Linked DNA regions of Cecembia calidifontis. The protein of the gene in region 1 interacts with the protein of each later gene in a pairwise test. Links are inferred from orthologs where the notes say so. Each region holds a gene or a part of one and is shown on either strand. Other genes may lie near its edges. The genes, in order: gyrB and gyrA.

Evidence for each region.
Region 2: the proteins of gyrB (region 1) and gyrA interact in binary tests that used the Escherichia coli proteins (3 or more experiments, as listed by UniProt). The link is inferred for Cecembia calidifontis from one-to-one orthologs.

What each region holds. Positions count from the first base shown.
Region 1 is NZ_SGXG01000001.1:3,114,771-3,125,547, reverse strand. The notes cover bases 4,561-7,536. They hold gyrB (DNA topoisomerase (ATP-hydrolyzing) subunit B), read right to left. Parts: upstream 7,040-7,536; coding sequence 5,081-7,039; downstream 4,561-5,080. Other genes in these bases: BC751_RS13445 (CoA-binding protein), read right to left, coding at 7,314-7,536; ppk1 (polyphosphate kinase 1), read right to left, coding at 4,561-4,962. Also shown: murB (UDP-N-acetylmuramate dehydrogenase), read left to right, coding at 1-593; BC751_RS13470 (deoxycytidylate deaminase), read right to left, coding at 622-1,104; BC751_RS13465 (DUF202 domain-containing protein), read left to right, coding at 1,269-1,550; BC751_RS13460 (Ppx/GppA phosphatase family protein), read left to right, coding at 1,755-2,651; more of ppk1, read right to left, coding at 2,842-4,560; more of BC751_RS13445, read right to left, coding at 7,537-7,691; glycine N(alpha)-acyltransferase GlsB, read right to left, coding at 7,688-8,641; lyso-glycine lipid O-acyltransferase GlsA, read right to left, coding at 8,644-9,468; BC751_RS13430 (SDR family NAD(P)-dependent oxidoreductase), read left to right, coding at 9,697-10,530; BC751_RS13425 (hypothetical protein), read right to left, coding at 10,598-10,777. UniProt on the Escherichia coli protein: DNA gyrase negatively supercoils closed circular double-stranded DNA in an ATP-dependent manner to maintain chromosomes in an underwound state.
Region 2 is NZ_SGXG01000001.1:2,994,858-3,005,785, reverse strand. Bases 2,525-5,651 are described here. They hold gyrA (DNA gyrase subunit A), read right to left. Parts: upstream 5,268-5,651; coding sequence 2,781-5,267; downstream 2,525-2,780. Other genes in these bases: BC751_RS12980 (hypothetical protein), read right to left, coding at 5,363-5,651; BC751_RS12990 (tetratricopeptide repeat protein), read right to left, coding at 2,525-2,740. Outside these bases: BC751_RS13000 (BF3164 family lipoprotein), read right to left, coding at 74-1,117; BC751_RS22075 (hypothetical protein), read right to left, coding at 1,231-1,410; more of BC751_RS12990, read right to left, coding at 1,523-2,524; more of BC751_RS12980, read right to left, coding at 5,652-6,343; BC751_RS12975 (hypothetical protein), read right to left, coding at 6,445-6,939; rpe (ribulose-phosphate 3-epimerase), read right to left, coding at 7,101-7,754; BC751_RS12965 (S8 family serine peptidase), read right to left, coding at 7,806-9,449; BC751_RS12960 (hypothetical protein), read right to left, coding at 9,436-10,122; trpF (phosphoribosylanthranilate isomerase), read left to right, coding at 10,206-10,832; hemF (oxygen-dependent coproporphyrinogen oxidase), read left to right, coding at 10,857-10,928. UniProt on the Escherichia coli protein: A type II topoisomerase that negatively supercoils closed circular double-stranded (ds) DNA in an ATP-dependent manner to maintain chromosomes in an underwound state.

The DNA.
Region 1 (10,777 bases):
TGAAAGCTATCAACAGACAAACTTTGGAAGAAGAAATCTTTGATTGGGAGGCCTGTAAATTTGGATACCGGGAAAGTGTCTTTAAAAATGAATTGAAAGACCAGTTTATTATTGTGAGGGTAATTTTCCGATTGAGAAAAAAACCGGTTCTACATGTTGCATATGGTGCCATCAAGCAAACCTTGGAAGAAATGGGCATATCAAATCCAGGCATCAAAAATATCAGCGATGCGGTTATTCAAATCAGGCAAAGCAAACTTCCAGATCCCAAGCAGATTGGCAATGCTGGCAGCTTTTTTAAAAACCCCACTATCCCTAAGGAACAATTTGAAGCATTAAAAGCAGAATTTCCAGAAATACCTTCTTTTCCAATGGAAGAAGGCGTTAAGGTACCTGCTGCTTGGCTGATTGAAAAGGCCGGCTGGAAGGGAAAAACTTTCGGAAAGATAGGGGTACACAAATTCCAGCCTTTGGTATTGGTGAATTATGGAGGAGCTGATGGAACAGAAATTCAGGACCTAAGCAGGAAAATTCAAGAATCAGTGCAGCACAAATTTGGAATCTTGCTGCAACCCGAGGTGAATTTTATTTAAAAACTTTAAAAGCTTTTCAGTTCCTGGGTCAAATTAAGGGATCTTCAAACTGGATTTCTTTGCCGTACTTTACAACCTCCACACCAAACTTCTCCAAAAATGCGATTCCTTCATCGTATGGTAGCCCTTTATATTCCGCATAAGAATACATATAGATCACTTTAACGATTCCGATAGAGAAAATAATCCTGGCACAGGCAAGGCAGGGGGCCAATGTTACATATAAGGTGGATCCGTCTACAGAAGTGTTGTTTTTCACTGCATAAAGAATCGCATTTTGCTCTGCATGGATGGCCAAAGTACAACTGCCTTTGCTATCCCTAGCACATCCTGTATCGGGGAATTCCTCATCACAGTTATGCGTTCCGGCAGGAGGCCCATTGTATCCAATCGAAATGATCCTTGTGTCTTTGGTCAGCACTGCCCCTACATGTTTTTTGATGCAATGTGATCTTTTGGCCAAATTGACCGCCAATTCCATAAAAATATCATCAAAATTCGGTCTGCTCATGAATATATTTCTGCTAAGATTTGTTTTTAAAGAACCTAAAGTCAAAAGTAATTAAACTGACCCATTATTAGGAAAGAAAGGGAACAAATTAGCAAATTTGCCCTGTGAACGAAAATAATATCGGAAATAAGACAAACCTTTAAACTTCAGAACAAGTACGGCTTATGGAAAAAGAGAATTTAAGTGAAAACGAATTGATTGTCAGAGATTATCTGGCGCGTCAAAGAACCTACTTAGCCAACGACAGAACGCTTTTATCTTACATCAGAACTTCCCTTTATTTTTTGGTCAGCGGTACCGCTTTGATGGAAGTGAATGCTTTGGAACACGTTAGAGACCTAGGTTATCTTGCTTTTGGATTGAGCCTTGGAATGTTGTTATTAGGAGTATTTAATTTTTACAAAGTAAAAAGAAGACTGAAAAAACATTATTACCGGGAAATGTGACCTCCTGCATTTAATCCATAAAAACCTCCCTATACCACGACTTTAAGCATTGAAGTCAAAAAAATGATACCAAATGATCTACAAATGGAAGGGGATAAGCAAAGCAACGGAAGTAATATGCATATAGTAAGTAAAAAAAAAGCGTTTTTTTATCCTATGAATCGGATTTGAGTTAATTTAGGTATCCAATCATTTAATTACATTTTGAGATTAGCAGCAGTTGACATCGGTTCAAACGCCATCAGGCTTCAGATTACCACGGTAACCACCTATGAAGGAACCACCAATTTCAAGAAACTGGAATACCTCAGGTTTCCCTTACGCTTGGGACTAGACGTTTTTCATAACAAGAAGATTTCTGACAAGAACAAAAGAAAATTCATCAAGTTGATGAAAGCTTTTAAACTTTTGATTGACCTGTATGAAGTAGATGACTATATGGTCTGCGCTACATCTGCCATGCGGGAGTCGGAAAATGGAAAGGAAATCGTGGAAGAAGTTAAGGAAGATATCGGACTGAAAATCCAGATCATTGATGGTAACCTGGAAGCAGAGTTGATCAATCTGGCCCTTTGGTCCTATATTGATGACAAATCCTACCTCCACATAGATGTAGGAGGAGGAAGTACCGAATTGAACATCTACTCGAAAAAAACCAAAATCGCTTCCAAATCCTTCAAAATTGGTTCTGTCCGGGCATTGGAAGATAATATTCCGCTTTCTGTTTGGAAAAGCATGAACCGCTTTATTGAAGAACACATAGGGAAAAAAGAAAAAATCACCTGTATAGGAACAGGGGGAAACATCAGCAAAATTTTCGAACTCAGCAATCCTCCTAAAAACAAGACTTTTATCCAAATTGACAAAATCAAGGAAATCCAGCAATACCTCGAATCCTTTACTTATGAAGAAAGGATCAACAAACTGAACCTCAATCCTGACAGGGCTGACGTCATTATCCCGGCCGCCAAAATTTATCTCGCTGCCATGACTGCAGCCAATTCGAAAAAAATGATTGTGCCTGATGTAGGGCTCAAAGACGGTTTAATGCAAGTCCTGTATAAGAAAAACAGAAACAAGAAACACACTTCTTCGCATTGAGCTACTTTATTCTTTTAAACTAAAACACCAACAGTCACTGCGAATGAAATTTGTTTTTATAATTCCAGATGGAAAGAAAGCAGATAAAAAATCCCACAAAGCCACTTGTCTTACACCGCCCAAAATGCATTCAGGGTTATAGAGACGAATCTGGCTTTGTAGGAACCTATACTCAGAAATCAGGCTTACTTCATATCAATTTTACCTTCATGACCTCTTCTACGGTCACGTTGAAAAACTCCTTGTGGACATTGAATTCCTCTTCATCTGCCTGAGGCAATTTTGGAACATAGGTCCCATCCTCAAGCATTCTGTAAGCGTTTACATTGTCTTTTAGATTGTAAGCCAGGATATTCATCAGCTGTTTCTCCAGCAGGGGATCTTCAACCCTGAAAAGAGATTCCAGCCTTTTATCAAAGCTCCTTACCATCATATCTGCTGAACCTGCGTAGGTCCTTGTATCTCCATTGTTATGGAAATGGTAAATCCTGGAATGCTCAAGAAAATCACCTACAATCGAAATGACCTCAATATTTTCGCTGAGACCTCTTCTTCCTGGTCTCAAACAACATATCCCCCGAATGATCAACTTAATAGGAACCCCGGATTGAGATGCCCTGTATAGCGCATAGATGATCTCGGAATCTTCCAATGAATTGACCTTGATAAATATCCCTGCCGGAAGTCCTTTTCTGGCATTTTCAGCCTCCTGCTCAATGAATTCTATCAATTGGTTTCTCATGTCCCTTGGAGCAGTAATCAGATTCTGGTACACGGTAGGCATGGAATGTCCCGTAATTACATTGAAGAATTCTGAAACATCATTGGCAAGCACTTCATTGGTGGTCAATAATCCAATATCGGTGTACAGCCTTGCCGTATCTTCATTATAATTACCTGAACCCAAATGAACAAAACGGGTCACTATATTGTCGTCCTTCTTAACGATTAGAAGGAGTTTGGTGTGGGTCTTTAGGTTACTTATACCGTAAATGACAAAACATCCTGCTTTTTGCAGTTTTTTGGCTTCACGGATATTGTTTTCTTCATCAAACCTCGCCTTAACTTCAAACAGTACGGATACGTGTTTTCCGTTCTCAGCCGCCCTCAATAATGCCTTCGTTATCCTTGAATCTTTGGCCAGCCTGTAAATGGTCATTTTAATGGCCATCACATTTGGATCCTCAGCTGCCTTTTCTATCAGGTCCAAGATCGGGTCAATATTATTATAGGGATGGTGCAACAGGATATCCCTACTCTTAAGTACCTGAAAAATATCATCAGCACCGTCTTCCGGATACGAGATCGGAGGAACAGGTGCAGGCATTTGTGGAATCTTATCTTTGAATCTCTTATTACCTATTACCTGCCAAAGCCCTGTGAAATCCAACATACTGGCCCTTTCAACTTTGAAAATGCTGTCATCCTTGATGTTCCAGCGCTCCTTGAGCAAGCTGACCATCCACTTGGAATAACCCTCTTCAATTTCAATACGGACCACCCTACCGGTCTTTCGCTCGTTCAGTTTACGCTTCACTTCTTCCAGGAAGTTAGCATCCATATCCTCACTTTCCTCCAAAGTGAAATCCCCGTTACGGGTAATCCTGAACAGGTTGATAGATTCTATATCCACATTTCGGAAAAGAGAAACAATATTTTCCCGGATGACTTCCTCAATAGGAATATAAACGACCATGTCCTCCCTTTCAATCTCAAAGAAACGGGGGATATTGGCAGGAATCTGTACAAATGACAGCTTTCTGTTTTCTTTCTTGTCCCCAGGGGCTAAGGTCACCACTCCAAAAATCAGCAGCTTATTCATCAAAAGAGGAAAAGTCCGGTAACCGTCAAAGACCATAGGAGTAAGCATAGGATACACTGCTTTATTGAAATAGGATTTGATATATTCCCTTTCTTCAGGTTCCAGGTTTCTGACATTGCTCAAAATGAATCCACTTTCGGACATTTTGGGCAGTAAATTTTTCAGAAAATGCTCCTGTTGTCTTTTATGGAATTGCTGGCATTCCAACATCAGTTTCATTTTGAAAGGCTCCTCCCTTAAGCCAGAGTAATCTACCCTTTCTTTTTCATAATCAAGGTAATTGTACAGAGAACCCACCCTGATCATGAAGAATTCATCCAAATTGGAAGCTGTAATGGCCAAAAACTTCAATTTTTCAAAAATTGACCTGCGCTCTTTTTTGGACTGGTCCAACACCCTTTCATTGAATTTCAACCAGCTCAAGTCCCTGCTGACCAGGTCACTGCTTTCAATGATACTATCAAATCTGTCTGTTGTCGCTACTCTCATAAGCCTTCCTGATTAGTGCAAATCTAACAATCTATCGGCATGATTTATCATACGTAAGTTTAACAATTTATTATAAAAAAAGGGGCACTCGGCCCCTTTTTCCATGATCGGTGAAGTATCAAGTGTCAATCTTGGCATACTTCGCATTCCTTTCGATGAATTCCCTTCTTGGGGCTACCTCATCCCCCATCAACATGGAAAACAGGTGATCGGCTTCCGCCGCAGATTCAATGGTTACCTGCTTCAGGGTCCTGGTATTAGGATCCATAGTAGTACTCCACAATTGTTCAGGGTTCATTTCTCCCAAACCTTTATATCTCTGAATATTGACTGATTCTTCCTTCCCTTCACCTGCCATTTCTTTGATCAGTCGCTTTCTTTCTTCCTCTGTCCAACAATATCTTTCATCCTTGCCTTTTTTGAGTAGGTACAAAGGCGGCTGCGCGATATAAACATACCCCTTTTCAATCAAGGTCTTCATATAGCGGAAGAATAAAGTCAGGATCAAAGTCCTGATATGGGAACCATCAATATCGGCATCCGTCATGATGATGATTTTATGGTACCTCAAATTGGAGAGGTCAAGTTCTTTTTCGTCATTGACAGTTCCAAACTTTACCCCAAGCGCAGTCAAAATATTTTTGATCTCATCATTGTCGTAGATCTTGTGCTCATGCGCCTTTTCCACATTGAGGATCTTACCCTTCAAAGGCAAAATTGCCTGGAAATCCCTGTCCCTACCCTGTTTGGCAGACCCCCCCGCAGAATCTCCCTCTACCAGGTAAAGTTCGCAAAGCGCAGGATCGGAATTGGCACAATCAGCCAATTTTCCGGGAAGGCCACCTCCTCCAAGGACATTTTTCCTCTGAACCATTTCCCTGGCCTTTCTTGCTGCATGCCTGGCCTGAGCGGCAAGGACAACTTTGCCCACAATAATCTTGGCTTCTTTAGGATGCTCTTCTAACCAAGTTTGCAGTACCTCGGATACTGCACTGTTTACGGCTCCCTGTACATCTGAGTTGCCCAGCTTGGTTTTGGTCTGTCCTTCAAATTGAGGTTCGGCAACTTTAACTGAAATAACAGCCGTCAAACCTTCCCTGAAGTCATCCCCTGAAATGTCAATTTTCAGCTTATCCAGCATACCGGATTTATCGGCATAAGCCTTCAAAGTCCTTGTCAAAGCCATCCTGAAACCGGAAACGTGTGTTCCTCCTTCGTAGGTATTGATGTTGTTGACATAAGAAACAACATTCTCAGAATAGGAGGAATTGTAGCTCATGGCCACTTGAACAGGAACTCCGTTTTTTTCTGTATCAATGTAAATGGGAGTTTCAATAATTTTCTCCCTGGTTTCGTCCAGATACTGCACAAATTCCACCAATCCACCTTCTGAATAGAACATGTCGGACCTTGGTGTACCATCCTCTTCGAGTTCCCGCATGTCCTTGAGGAATATTTTTATGCCTGCATTCAAGAAAGCTAGCTCTCTCAACCTATTGGCAATGGTTTCATATTTATATTCACCAACAGTAAATATGCTCAGATCCGGCTTGAAGTGAATAATGGTGCCTCTTTTGTCCGTAGTGCCCACTTCCCTCACCGGGTACTGGGGAACACCGATACTGTATTCCTGCTCGAAAATCTTTCCTTCACGGTGAACAGTTGCCTTAAGATGGGAAGATAGGGCATTCACGCAGGAAACACCTACCCCATGGAGACCTCCTGAAACTTTGTAGGTATCTTTATCAAACTTACCGCCTGCGTGTAGAACGGTCATTACAACTTCAAGGGCTGATTTTTTTTCTTTTGGGTGAATATCGGTAGGAATGCCTCTACCATTATCTTCTACCGTAATTGAGTTGTCTTCATGGACAGTAACATGGATGGTATCACAATGTCCCGCCAAAGCCTCATCAATGGAGTTGTCCACTACTTCCCAAATCAGGTGATGCAAACCTTTGATGCCCACATCCCCTATGTACATGGCGGGTCTTTTTCTAACTGCTTCTAAACCTTCTAATACCTGGATATTACCAGCTGAGTAATCCTTCTGATTTCCTTCTTTATTTTCGCTCATAACAAGTTTCAAACACTTTTTTCTTGCTGAAAAAAGGGGTTTTTTCTTTCAATAATCAACCCGTAATAATACGCAAAAAAATCGAGAGCGCACACCCATTTTACACATGAGTTACAACTGTTTTAAACTTTCGAAAAGTGCTTTTTGGTTTTTGAACCAATAACTAATTTAAATTCAAATTTCTCCCCATTTTCAAAATTTTTTAAGGATGAAATCACCCTTTTCGAAATGGATTAAAAAACACCTAATTTAGGATGGAATCAGAAATTTCAATCTAAAACTGTCCCGAACTTAACAAAACCAAGTTACAAGCCCTGCATACCTCAATGCCATGGGACTTGGCAAGGCCATAGAATTCGGGATTTTCTGTACCGGGATTAAAAATGATCCGCTTAGGTTGTAGTGAAAGAATGTAATCATACCATTCCTTTTGGTTTTGAGGACCGAGATAAAGGGTGACCGTATGTACATCTGGAATCAGCGGTTTTTCCTTTAAATCCAAAATTTGCTGACCAAAGACTTCTCCCTTTTTTATTCCTACAGGTACAAAAGGGATTTTTCGCTCCGCCAACATTTCAGCCGCCAGGTAGGCATAACGTTCAGGATTCGTACTTGCGCCAAGAATCACTGTTTTTTTATCCTGCATCTTCATCGGCTTCCAAACACCCTATCCCGCTCAAAAGTTTCCAAATGCCTGTGTTTTTTACTTTCGTAGATATCGGCTATAGTAATCAATATGCCGGTCTCCTCCACTGCACCAAATTCATCATTCAGAGCCGTGCCAAAGGTCTTCATCGTCGGGGAAAGGTTCATGTAAGTATTGATTAAGGGAGGGATGTTTTCACCATGTGCCCTGATTTTACTATTGAGCAGTTTATACCCTTCTTTGTAATCCAAGCCATCGAATACTCCTTCAAAATTTTTAGGATCTGTCTCATAACCAAGTGCAAGGTGCGTAAGAGGCCTCACCAAATGATCCGGATCAGGGAAATAATGGTGCATGAAATAAAGCAATAAATCCCTGGCTTCCCTATTATAATGTGGATACATGGTTACCTTGCCAAAAAGGTATTTGATGTCAGGATTGAGCATGACCACAGCTCCCAAACCATCCCAAAGATTATCCAAAGAAAACAGCCCTTTTCTATTATCGACGCTTGGCTGATACTTAGGCTGGACAAAGGACCTGCCCAACTCAATGGTATAAGGAATATAATCTTTCAGAAATCTATCCGAAAAGGAAAAAAGATGTGCAGTGGACAGATTGATATGACCATGCTTATCCAAACCCGCATTTTTACATTTTATCAACCTGTATCCCGCTACAATTTCCTGATCCTCTGGATTCCAGGTGATCAGCTGCTGGTAACAGTTTTCATTGGTGTCATTTTCATCCAAATCCAAAGAAAGTCCGGTTCCTCCCCCTGCTCCCCGAAAAGTAAGCTCTCTCAATCTTCCAATTTCCCTTACAGTATTGGGAGCATTGTGGTAATCCACCAGATAAATGTGATTGTTACCATTGTTGGTATACCTAAGAAACCTATCAGGTGTAAGTTCACGGTTCAAAAATTCACGATCAACTGCGGGTATAATTGCTTGCATAATTATTTCTTTTCAGCCATTTGGTAAACCAGGTTTTTGACCTCTTCAGCCCATTCACTTTCACTTTTTGATTGATCAAAATAATCGTAAGAAATTGGTTTTCCTATATGAATGACTACTTTTTTACCCCGCTGGGCAAACATTTCATCAGCCAGGTAAAACATTTCTATATTTGACTTAATCCCCAGCTTTTTACGCAAATTGGCAAAATTGTAAAAGAAGTCAGAGTTCCTTCCTTCAATATAAACAGGCACCACATCTTTTTTATAGCGCTTGGCTTTGGAGATAAAACTTTTCTTCCATGTAAGGTCTTTGATCCCTCCGGGTTGCTTTCTGGAAACCAGTCCTGCCGGAAAAACCAAGACCGCATAATCCCCGGCATATGTTTCTTCTATCAATTTGGTCACCTCTCGGCTATTGGCTCCATGCTTGTTGACGGGAATAAATATCGGTTCAAAGTTTTTGATATTGGTCAGGATATCATTGACCAAAAAACGAAGGTCTGTACGGTACTTTCCCAATGCATGCATAAAAGCTACCCCGTCCATGCCTCCCAAAGGATGGTTGGAAGCAAAAATTACCTGTCTGTCCAAGGGTATGTTTTCAGCACCGGTAAGGGTTACCTCTACCCCAAATTCATCGATGAGCGCATGTACAAACTCCAGTCCCTGCAAATGTCCGATCTTTGCCATGACGGCATTGATATCCTTTTCATGCACGATACGCTTGATGTACCGGATAACAAACCCCGGAAGCCATCTGTGCAGCTTGGCATTTTTATTTTTGAGCACTTGCTCAATATCAATAAAGGGTTTACTCGCCTCCAAGACAATTTATTTTTGTGAAAAACCTCCATGAGAGGTCCTCATTAATTAACTGATATCCAAAAGCATAAGTAGGGATCAAGCCCCTCAGGCTTTTGTTTTGGGTGATTTTTTAAAATTATTCTGAACCAAAAGTACAAATTTTTGCGGAATCCTTGGCAAGACTTTGAATCAACAGAATTTTATTTCCAAACCAAATTCATGGAAAATAGTTTTTACATAAAAACACCTATGAAATTAGCCATAACGGGACCAACCTCAGGAATTGGGGCAGTGACTTTCCATCAGTTGACTCCTATTTGCAAAGAAGTATTTTTTCTGGCAAGAAATAAGGACAAGGCTCAGGAAGAAATAACCAAACTACCTGCACATGAGCAAAGTAAAGTCAGGTTTATTTACACAGACTTTGCAGATTTAGATTCAGTAAATAAGGCTGCGCTGGAAATTCAAGAAATGACCGGTCATTTGGATATTTTAATCAACAATGCCGGGGGTATTTTTCAGGAAAAAGTAAGCACCAAGGATGGGTTTGAACTCACACTTTCCGCCAATCATTTGGGCCATTTTTTATTGACCAATAAACTTATGCCTATCCTATTAAAAGCAAGAAATCCTAAGGTCATCAATGTGAGTTCAGAAGCCCATAAGGCAGCGAAAGTCAATTTTGAGGATCTGAATTATACCCACAACACCTATAGCGCGTTTACCGCTTATGCCAACGTCAAACTTTTTAACATCCTATTTACCAAATCCCTTGTTGAAAAATTCGGGAAGAATGGATTAAGGTCCTATGCCCTCCACCCTGGTGTGGTGAAAACAAACTTTGGAAATGAAGCCGGAGGGATTTTCAAACTTTTCTGGTGGATGGCCAAGCCCTTTATGATCGATGCCCAAGAAGGGGCCAAGACAAGCATCTTTTTGGCAAAATCTCAATTGCCTGAATCCCAAAATGGATTTTACTTCAAAAACTCCAGGCCAGGATCTCCCTCAAAAACTGCCCTATCCAAGGCCATGAGGGAAAAATTATGGACAAAAAGTGAAGCACTCTTGGAAAAATATCTTTGAATCTAACGGAAGCGAAAATTCCCAAGAATCAAATTTCCTTGGGAATTTTTATAAAAGCACTTCCATTTTACCTATGTATCATCTCAAGTAGTTGCTTCATCCCTGAAGGACGGTCAGGTTTGATATTGTTGGATTTGATAAAAGCCATTGCCTCGTTGTATTTAGGTCCCGCAATCTCCTTGATCCCAGAGTTATTGGTCTTGAACTCTTTGCTGGAAAGTCCTGAAATTCTGTAGAAACGCGTGCT
Region 2 (10,928 bases), 120 kb from region 1 along the record:
TAATAACCGTTTGATGTAAAAAGGATTTTCCACCCATTTTTGAAAAACTAAAAAAAAACCGGGCTTCAACAGTTTACTTGGGGACTGCATTATCATTTATTTCAAATATAGCGATTCCAGGATTTTCATCTGTTGTAAGGCCTATTATCAAATCTTCGGAATTATTGACTGCAAAATTATTAATTGATCTGTCCAAATTGTAAATTTCTATTAACTCACCTTTTAAGCTCAATTTATAGACCTGTTTTGCTACAGTGGATTGTTTTTGGATCTGATTTTCACTATAGCCTCCAAATAAAGCAAAGATATGTTTATCTGTAATCCAAATATCTCTGAACTGATAGGGTGAGTTCAAATCCCAAAAAATAAAATCATTTCCCGTGTTTCCTTGAATTTTAAATTTAGGTTTAAAAGATTCGTCTTTTATAAAATAATAAAACTCCTGTGTCTCTTTATGAAAAATTTCAACAACAGGAAAAAAATTATATGCTACAGCAAAAATACTTTTATTTTGAGAAGATCCAAACCAGCCCATATTCAACTGAGAAAGAAGAAAAGAGTCTTCAATTTTCAAATCCGTGAAATTTTTTAATTTACCAAAACCTTCTTCTTGTCCATTTAAAATATCAAACTCAATAAATCTATGAGGGGAATCTACTTGAAGTCCAATGAATTTTTCTTCCTCTGAGAAAAGTGCGGAATAAACTTTATAAAATTGCTCAGATTGTTTAATTTGGTTTAACGCAAGGTCATTATAAAAAAACAAACTAAACTCATTTATTTTTTTATCTAAAGCGCTATACACCCAAAAAGTCGAATCGTTAAACCCAAAATCAAAATTATGGGCATCTGGCAACTCCCCAGGGCCAAAACCAATTTTTCCACAGGAAGTTTTATATTTAAATTCGATTAAATCTATTAAATGAATAGGTGCTTTATCTTCTGGTATACCATTTCTTTCAAAAACAATAATGTAATCACCTTTTAAAAAAATTTTTTGTGGATTTATCAACTCGTTAAAGATTATTTTTTTTGAAGTTAATATTTTTTCATTTACAGGATTTTCATCTTTACAACTAATAAAAATTAAAACAATAAAGAGAATAAATTTATTCATATTTCATAATTATTTTTTAATACCATTAATTATCCTTAACAAAAAAGGGTTATATCGTTAAAGACTGTTCAAAAAAATTGGCTGCCTAATACAGGCAGCCAATCAATTTAAATTTACTGTTGCGGATTAGGTCTTGGTGGAACAGGAGTTAATCCCTTAATATCATTTGGGTAAAATGTCCCAAACCTGTCAAAACAACCAATTGAACTAGCCTGCATACAGTCCGCGGCAAAAACAGAAAATCCAGTTCCTACAATTAGAAACAAAGATAGAATAATTAAAGTTTTTTTCATTTTATTATGATTATTTAGTGAAAAATAAAGGTAAAAAAAAAAATCAAAAATGCAACTTTTTTTACAAAAAACTAAAGGCTCAATGTTCACCATTGAGCCTTTAGTTTTTATTTTATCTTTCCATCCAATTGGGGCCGAATATACTAATTAACCTTTGGTTATATTTTTCTGCTTCAGCAGTATTTTTCAACCTTGTATGAATTTGAAACAATAATTCCAAAACTTCGCCAGATGCTTGTCCATCCCTAAGTTCAGAAGCTTTAGTAAAATAAGGAATGGCATCTTTATAATATGAGTCTGCTTTCATCCCCATTTCAGGTGCTCTTTTCTCCCATTCATCATCTGAAAGTTCATTGATTTCAGCTAAAATTTTTCTAGCTTGTTCCAATAAAATTGCTCCAGTATAAAAATTACCTTCAAAAAAGTCTGGATTTACTTCAACAGATTTCTTGTATTGCTCCAAAGCGCCATCCAAATCTCCAGATTGCTCCAATAGGTAGCCGTATCTCAAAAGCAAGCCTGAATTATTTGGATCATCCTTCAAAGCCTCCTTCACAGAAGCCATGGCTTCTTCCATTTTGTTCATTTGAAGCAATAATTGAACCTCAAACTCCGATAAAGTTTTATCCTCAGGGAAGTCTTTTCTAGCCGCAATCACATATTTATAAGCCTGCTCTGGATCCTGGTCTTCTGCACTTGCGATTTGGATCAGGAAGTAATAAGTATTCAACTTGTTATATTCAGGAACTTCAATCAAAGCCTTGAAATGCTTTTTGGCATCCTCTGTTTTGCCTAGCTCTTGGTAAGCCAAGTATCCTGCATTGAAGTGTGCTGTGGTGTCAGCTGGGTCAATTTCTGAAACAAGATTGAAGAATTCATAAGACATGGAATAATCATCCTCTTCATAAGCTTGAAGTGCTTTGTTGAAAGCAGAATTTCTAAGCGTCATTTTTGAGAATGGCCTTAAGTTATCAGGAAGACCAGGTACCTCTTCTTTATAGACTTCTTTCCCGATTTTGCTGTTTTTGTCATTTCCGACCATAGACATGGTTTTATCGAATGCCTCCAAAGCGGATCTTCCAGTTTTGACAGTAGATGCTGCCATATCTTCATCCAATTCAAACATTTTGGTTAAAATTTTAGCCTTAACCAAAGTTGTATTGGGATCATTCATTGTCTCAGGGTTCTCCAAAGCAGCTTGGATATCGTTCATCGCAGCTTCCAGATCTCCTTTCTTGAAGTTCCTATCAGCTGAGTTGACAACCTTCTTTTGTGCAAAAGCAGTGGATGCAGCCACAACCAATGCCAACGATAGAATTAACTTTTTCATTTGCGTTTAATTTTGCTAATTGTTTGGTAATGTTTAAGCTCTATTCATTTTGAGGAGCGGCAGACGGTTCTTCCTCCTCCTCATCTTTTTTAATTTTTTCTACTGAGGATATTTCATCCCCTTCACTGAGTTTGATCAGACGTACACCCTGGGTGGCCCGTCCCATCACCCTAAGTTCTGAAACCGGAGTCCGGATAGTGATTCCTGACTTATTTATGATCATCAAATCATCTGAATCTACCACTTCTTTGATGGCCACCAAATTACCAGTCTTTTCGGTAATATTCATGGCCTTCACTCCTTTTCCTCCCCTATTGGTAATTCTGTATTCTTCTAAAGGTGACCTCTTGCCATATCCTTTCTCGGAAACTACCAGCAGGCTTGCATCTTCTCTTGAAGCACATACCATGCCAATAACTTCGTCTTTAACATCACTTAACGTTATGGCCTTCACACCCGTCGCTGTCCTGCCCATCGGCCTGACTGTGGATTCGTGGAAATGGATAGCCCTTCCTGATTTTGCCGCGATGATAATATGGGAATCCCCATTGGTCATATCCACCTGAAGCAACTGGTCATCTTCCCTGATATTGAGAGCAATAATACCGTTGGACCTTGGCCTGGAGTATTGTTCCAAAGTCGTCTTTTTGATTACCCCCTGCTTGGTGACCATCACTAGGAAGTTATTATTGACATAATCCTCGTCATTCAAATCTCCTACCTGTATGATAGATCTGATTTTGTCTTCAGGTTCTATATTGATCAAATTCTGAATGGGTCTTCCTTTCGAAGTTTTTGATCCTTCTGGAATGGCATAGGTTTTCAACCAGAATAATTTTCCGTGATCTGTAAAAATCAGCAGATAATTATGCGTGGAAGCAGTAAACAAGTATTCTGTCCAATCATCCTCTTTGGTAGCCGCACCTCTGGAACCCACTCCACCTCTACTTTGTGTCCTATATTCTGTCAACAAAGTCCTCTTAATATAACCTTGATGAGATACGGTAATGACCACTTCTTCATTTGGAATCATGTCTTCGTAACTGAAATCCTCAGCGTTGTGCTCAATGACGGTTCTTCTTTCGTCATTGTAACGCTCTTTCATTTCAGACAATTCATCCTTGATAATCTGCATCCTTCTTTCTTCGCTCCCAAGGATATCTTTTAGATCTTCAATCAACAGCATGATCTCTTTGTATTCCTCTTGGATCTTCTCCCGCTCCATACCTGTCAGACGTTGCAACCTCATGTCGAGGATCGCACGGGCCTGAATTTCACTTAGGCCAAAGCGCTCCATCAAGCCATTCCTTGCGGTCTCCGGATCTCTTGAGCTTCTGATCAAAGAAATCACCTCATCTAGATTGTCTAAGGCTATCAGATAACCTTCCAGGATGTGAGCCCTCTTCTCGGCTTCTTTTAATTCGTATTCAGTTCTTCTGACCACCACTTCATGCCTGTGATTGACATAGTGGGTAATCATGTCTTTCAGGTTCAAGGTTTGCGGCCTTCCTTTTACTAAGGCCACATTATTAACTGAGAATGATGTCTGTAACTGTGTTTGTTTATAAAGGTTATTCAATACCACATTGGGTATGGCATCCCTTTTCAGTTCATAAACAATCCTCATTCCCTGACGGTCAGATTCATCCCTGATGGCGGAAATTCCTTCTATTTTCTTTTCAGTGATCAGCTGGGCCGTCTTCTCTATCATGTTGGCCTTATTGACCAAATAAGGGATTTCTGAAATGATGATAGCCTCTTTACCGCTGTCTTTGGTCTCCACTTCTGCCTTTCCGCGAAGAATAATCCTACCGCGGCCAGTTTCAAAAGCAGCCTTAACACCATTATAGCCATAAATAATACCCCCAGTTGGGAAGTCAGGAGCAATGATATGCTGCATCAATTCAGATACAGTAATATCCCTGTTGTCAATATAGGCAATGATCCCGTCCACAACTTCACCCAGATTGTGAGGTGCCATATTGGTCGCCATACCTACTGCAATTCCAGAAGCACCATTTAATAAGAGTGCTGGAATTTTAGCAGGAAGAACAACAGGCTCCTTTAGGGAGTCATCGAAGTTGAGCTGGAAATCTACCGTTTCTTTATTGATGTCAATCAACAACTCTTCTGCTATGCGTTTCAGCCTAGCTTCGGTATAACGCATCGCAGCCGGATTATCTCCATCTATCGAGCCAAAGTTACCCTGACCATCCACCAATGGATACCGCAAGGACCAAGGCTGGGCCATACGTACCATGGTTTCATATACTGCAGAATCACCGTGTGGGTGGTACTTACCAAGCACTTCCCCTACAATTCTAGCTGATTTCTTAAAAGGCTTATTGTGCAAAACTCCCAGTTCCTGCATTCCAAAAAGTATTCTTCTGTGAACTGGTTTGAGTCCGTCACGGACATCCGGAAGCGCTCTGGAAACAATTACCGACATCGAATAGTCGATGTAGGCACCACGCATTTCTTCCTCTATGTTAATTGGTATAATGTTCTCGTTTTCTCCTTGCGCCATATTTTTTGTTCGTACTCAATAAGCTGGCAAGTTAATAAAAAGAAAACGCTTTTGAAACAGCTTATTCCGTGATTGGAAAGCTTAAAGGGCAGCATTTAATACCACTGCCCAATCTTTCGGTTCTGAAGTCTGAAAATTGAACTTCCCCTATATTCCACTCCATCATGTAAGTGCTTCATTACCACCCCACAACCCTGGACCTTGCAACGCTTGGTTCCCGGAAGATTGATAGATAGGCCAACCTGGGCCACATAAAGATTTTGTCTCAAATCCTGAAAACTTGCTAAATTTTCCGCCTGAAAAATAAAATTTCTGAATTCAGCCCCACCCCTGACAAAGAAACGTGTGTATTCTGAAAACTCCCTTTCTATTCTTAATCCCACACTGTAAAAAGTCTGATTATTGGTCAGCAACCTTTCATCAAAGGATTTCCGGATAATGACATTTCCAAATTCTGCATCCAATAAAAATCTCCAGGGATAGTTTTGACGGATCCTTTGATTCTTCTCTGATTGCATGTAAAAATTGGATGAAGCATATCGCCTATATCTCCAATTCAGGTATTTGGCTCTTTTTCTCGCATCATAAAGTACCAGTCCCACATTGGCATAAACTTTATCAAAGGTGTAATTTCTGTTTTCAAACAGAAACTCATAATCATTTCCTTTAAGAGAAGAAAGCCGACCGAATTCCCTACCATAACCACCACCTATTGTCAGAGCATTAAAGACATTGATCCTTACTCCAAGATTAATTGGATAGGCCATGCCATTGCCCCTAAATCTAATCGTATCTTCCGAGGTCAATTCCCTAGGTTCTTCCAAGTTCCTGTACTGAACAATAGGATATTGGCCCGGCTGTTCGGAATTGAAGTCGATTACAGGCACATGATAAGCTCCACCACCCGAAAATTCAAAACTGATATTGCTGATGAGATTACGGGTAAAATTCCCCACATCACTTTGAGCTTTTCTGTTTTTTGTCCTTGCCTTGGTGTCAATTCCAAAAATATCATCCTGGGCAATAGCAGCCCCAAAAAGGAAAAAAAGAATTAAAAATACGGGTGCTTTTTTCATATCTGTATTAACGAAACCGAAATTAAAAATTATACATCCTAAAAAACAAAAAAGGCCCCGAATATTGGGACCTTTTTTTACCAGTTACCTTAAAATCAATTTTAGTTCTGTGCAGAATTTTCCTCACCGTTCTCCTTCAGTTCTGCGACCAATGAGTTTATTTTTTCTTTTACTGCCGGATCTGCATTCATTGCTCTCCTTACTTTATTGTAGGTAGCGGCACCCAAAACTTCCTGGTCCATGATCAATCCAGTCATGTATTCCTTTACCTCATCACCGATAGCGTCTATGTAGGACTGAATCTCTGCGAAAGCAGCCCTCTCCTCTTCGGTGATTTCAATTTCAGCCAATTTATCCTCTTTCCCCCAAGCACCTTTGATTTCATTGTACCGGGCACCGCCTCCTAAGGCTTCATTGTTTTTGATCATTTCCTCCATCGTGGTTTGTTTTTCCTTGATAAAGGCCTGTACCTTTGCCTCCATGGCCGCATACTTCAGCATTTCCTCCTCTGTCAATTCTTCGCTTTCATCCTGGGCAAAACTCTGAACACTGAAAATCCCTAACATCAGGAAGGCAAGTAAGAATAGCTTTTTCATTGCAATAATTGGTTTTTGTTGTATATTTTTTTTGAATTCAATTTTCAATAAATAGCATTAAATTCAAATTCACAAGAAAAACCACAAAAACAATGCCCTAAAACTTGTTAAAAGGCAAATATTACCCATAAAAGGTAACAAATCCGCCAAACCATCCAATCCTATTGAAGGTTTTTTAAGTTTTTAATAGTTAGGATTGGATTTTCCGAAGAAAACACAAAATTACCTGCAACCAGGACATTGGCTCCCGCTTCCACAAGCAAGGGGGCATTGGCCTGATTTACCCCCCCATCGATTTCAATCAGGGTATTTAGACCTTTTTCTGCAATCATTTTGCTCAGTCTTCTAACTTTTGAAATGGTATTTGGAATAAATTTCTGCCCTCCAAAGCCCGGATTGACAGACATCAGTAATACCATATCCACTTCTTCCAGAATATTTTCCAAATGTTCGATAGGGGTGTGCGGATTAACGGCTACTCCGGCTTTACATCCTAAGGATCTGATATGCTGTAGCGTCCTATGTAAATGAACACAGGCCTCATAATGAACAGAAATGATTTCTGCCCCTGCTTTTTTGAATTCTTCCAGATACCGGTCCGGATCCACAATCATCAAATGTACATCCAAAGGTTTCTTTGCATGTCTCTTGATGGCTTCTGTCACAGGAAATCCAAATGAAATATTGGGTACAAAAACGCCATCCATGATGTCTACATGGATATAATCTGCCTCAGAGGCGTTAAGCATTTCAACTTCTTTTTGAAGATTGGCAAAGTCTGCCGCTAAGATAGAGGGGGCTATTTTGATTGACATGAGGGATTATTTATATCAGGCTGCAAAAAAAAGAAAAATACAGATCGCAGCCTACCATTTCATCAATTTTGTCCGCTTTATATCCGATCCGGACTGCACTTCGACTATATAAATACCGGAAGGCAATTCTGGAATCTCCACCTCAAATGGGTCCCTAAGGCTCCCCCTGCTCAAAGATGCCTGTTTCATCACCCTCCCCTTCAAATCAAGGAGAGCAAACTCCCCTTGCTCGGAATTTCCGAATTGTATAAAAAGTTCTGAACCCTTGAGGGGATTGGGATAAATTTTCCATTCCTGCTCTTCAACGGTAATCCCTCCTAATACAGGGCCATAATATGCCTTGGCAAAATTGGGTATCCCGTATCCTAACCAATTATCAGGATCCTCTGCCTGAGAACTGCTTTTTAAAATTTCTTCAATCAGCTTTTCCTTTGTCCATTCCGGTCTAGCTTGCCATAAGCCCGCCGCAAAAGCCGCTATCTGAGGGGCAGAAAAAGAAGTTCCGCTGGATCTTCCCAAATTTCCGGTACTACGGATAAGCCAAACCTGCTCACCAAAAGTACTTACCTCAGGCTTTATCCTTCCATCTGCCGTAGGTCCCTGGGAACTGAATGAGGCCCTGTCCATACCCATATTGGTTGCGCCAACCGATAAGATTCCTTTAGCATCAGAAGGAGCTGTAATACTCCGCTCTCCTCTATTGCCATAATTTCCTGCACTGGTAACTACCAAAATTCCCTTGTTAGCAGCGATAGTAGCTCCTTTGGATATTACAGCTGTTTCTCCGTCCATATCCTCCAAAGAATAATCCATCCCAGGATCATCAAAATCCCAATATCCTAGAGAACTGTTGATGATATCTACCCCTAAGCTATCGGCATATTCCGCTGCCTTAATCCAATTGTATTCTTCTATCCTAAATTCAGTGGGTACTTCCTCCGTGATGCATAAAATATAATGGGCATCGGGGGCTCCTGCAACAAGCAAGTCAGGATCATTGGAGGCCATAAGGGAAAGCACGTTGGTCCCGTGTTGATTTTTAGAAAACACATTTTTGTTCCAAACATGTACAAAGTCCCTGGTTCCTATGATTTGGTTATTCTCAAACAAATGCGAAAAAGCGGGAATTTGATCCACACCCGGAAATCCTGCATCAAAGATGGCTATAGTAATCCCTTTACCCGTATATCCCAGTTCATGCATTTCTTGAATACCCAATAAGCCATTCTGAAAATCAAATGGCGCCTCAGCCGTTGAGGCATTTTTTTTCTTGTTTGCCTTCATACCCGAACGGGCATTGACAGCCTGAAGCTGCCGCCCTTCAGGAACAAAACCCCTTGCAACGAATTCCACAGAGCTTACAAAATCCAAAGATTGAATCTTCTCCAAATTCTCTTCATTGGCGATGACCACAGAGGCATTCAGCCATTTGCTATGGTAAAGCACTTGGTCCACCAAAGGAATTATCGATTTTATGTATTTTTCTGAAACAGGAAGATCAAGGCTATCAAGGGTAATCCTCTGTCTCAATCTTCTTTCGATGGAGGAGATTGTTAAATATCCAGCGGGGTTGTCCAAACTGAACATCTCCTGTGGCTTGTATCTATAATGTATGGCATACCTGTTCTGGGCATTTGCAGAAAACCCAAAAAAGAGAAAAAACAAAACAATAAGTAATGTTTTATAATTTGCCATACGTTGAAATTTTCATGTGTGTTTTCCGGCCTGAGTCTTTGATCATCTGACCTAAGCAATCATTTCTACTACAATAAGTAAAAACCTCATAATAATGTTCTACCATTCCAACCCCCCTGGTGTAGACCTCATAGCGATTGTCGCGGAAAGTAATCTGATCATCATCTTCCTCCTGCCTAACAATGAGCGACCTCTGAAAGAATTGTGCCCCTATGGTCACATTCCCCATAAACTCGATTTCAAAATCATCTCTTGGAGAAGAATTATAAACCATGGCATCCCATCTTGCCCCTACTCTAGGGGGTAAGACCAAATTAACTGAAATCTGATTTTCAAAGTTCCTGAGCAAGGCATTGCCCCTAAAATGGAGCGAATAACCGGAAACCGGAAACCAATTAAGCCTATCATCCGATCGTTCCCTCCTTATGACAAAGACCTCCTCATTTTGGGCATTGAAGAAACTGTAATCAATGAGATCACGTAAAAAATATTGCTCTGTCTGACTGTCATTTTCTCCAAAAACAATGGTTTCCTCCACATCATAAATCCAGAACAGCCCAAGCTCAAGTGGTTGATAATCTTTCCCAAAATCCAATCTCGGATTTTCAACTTCCCTACATGAAACAATCAGAATAAAGAAAACAAAAATGCTGAACAATAACCTATAGCGCATATCCATCTGCTTACAATGGGCTAAAAATACGTTTTTAGATTGAAAACTTTTACCTTAGCGCCCACAAATTCATTATCAAACCCATGGCTTTAAGAACTTTTGTCAAAATTTCTTCTGTAAATAACCTTTCTGATGCCAGGTATTGTGCCGGCATGCAGGTCAATTTGATGGGATTTAACCTGGAGGAAAATAATAAAAACTATACTTCCCCTGAAAAATTCAGGGAGATTACAGATTGGCTTTCAGGAGTGGAATTCGTTGCGGAATTTGAATCTGCCCATCCGGATAGTATCCTTAAAAAACTCAGTCACTATGAAGGATTCCAATATATCCAGATAAAAGAAGATATACATGTAAACTTGTTGGCCAATACCGCTTATTCTTTGATCTTACTAAAGGAAATTCAAAACCTGAATGAACTTGAAGAACTTATAAAAAAGGCCCCTTCTTACAATCAATTTGACATTACCATCTTGTTGACATCCCCTCTTTTGGAGATAAACAATGCCTTTGAAGAAAAAATAAAAGAACTGGCTTCCATCTGTCCTGTTCTGCTGGGATTTGGTCTTGAAGCTGAAAATGTACTTCAACTGATTGAAAAAACAGGGGTAAAAGGAATTGCTTTAGAGGGGGGGGATGAAATTAAACCCGGGCTCAAGGATTTTGATGATCTGGCCGAAATCCTGGAAATTCTGGAAATTGAGGATTAATGACAACTCAGAACAACAAAAACTATGGATAAAAACAGCATTGCCAAAGATTTTATGGACATTCAGGACCACATCTGTCAAGAATTGGAACTGGAG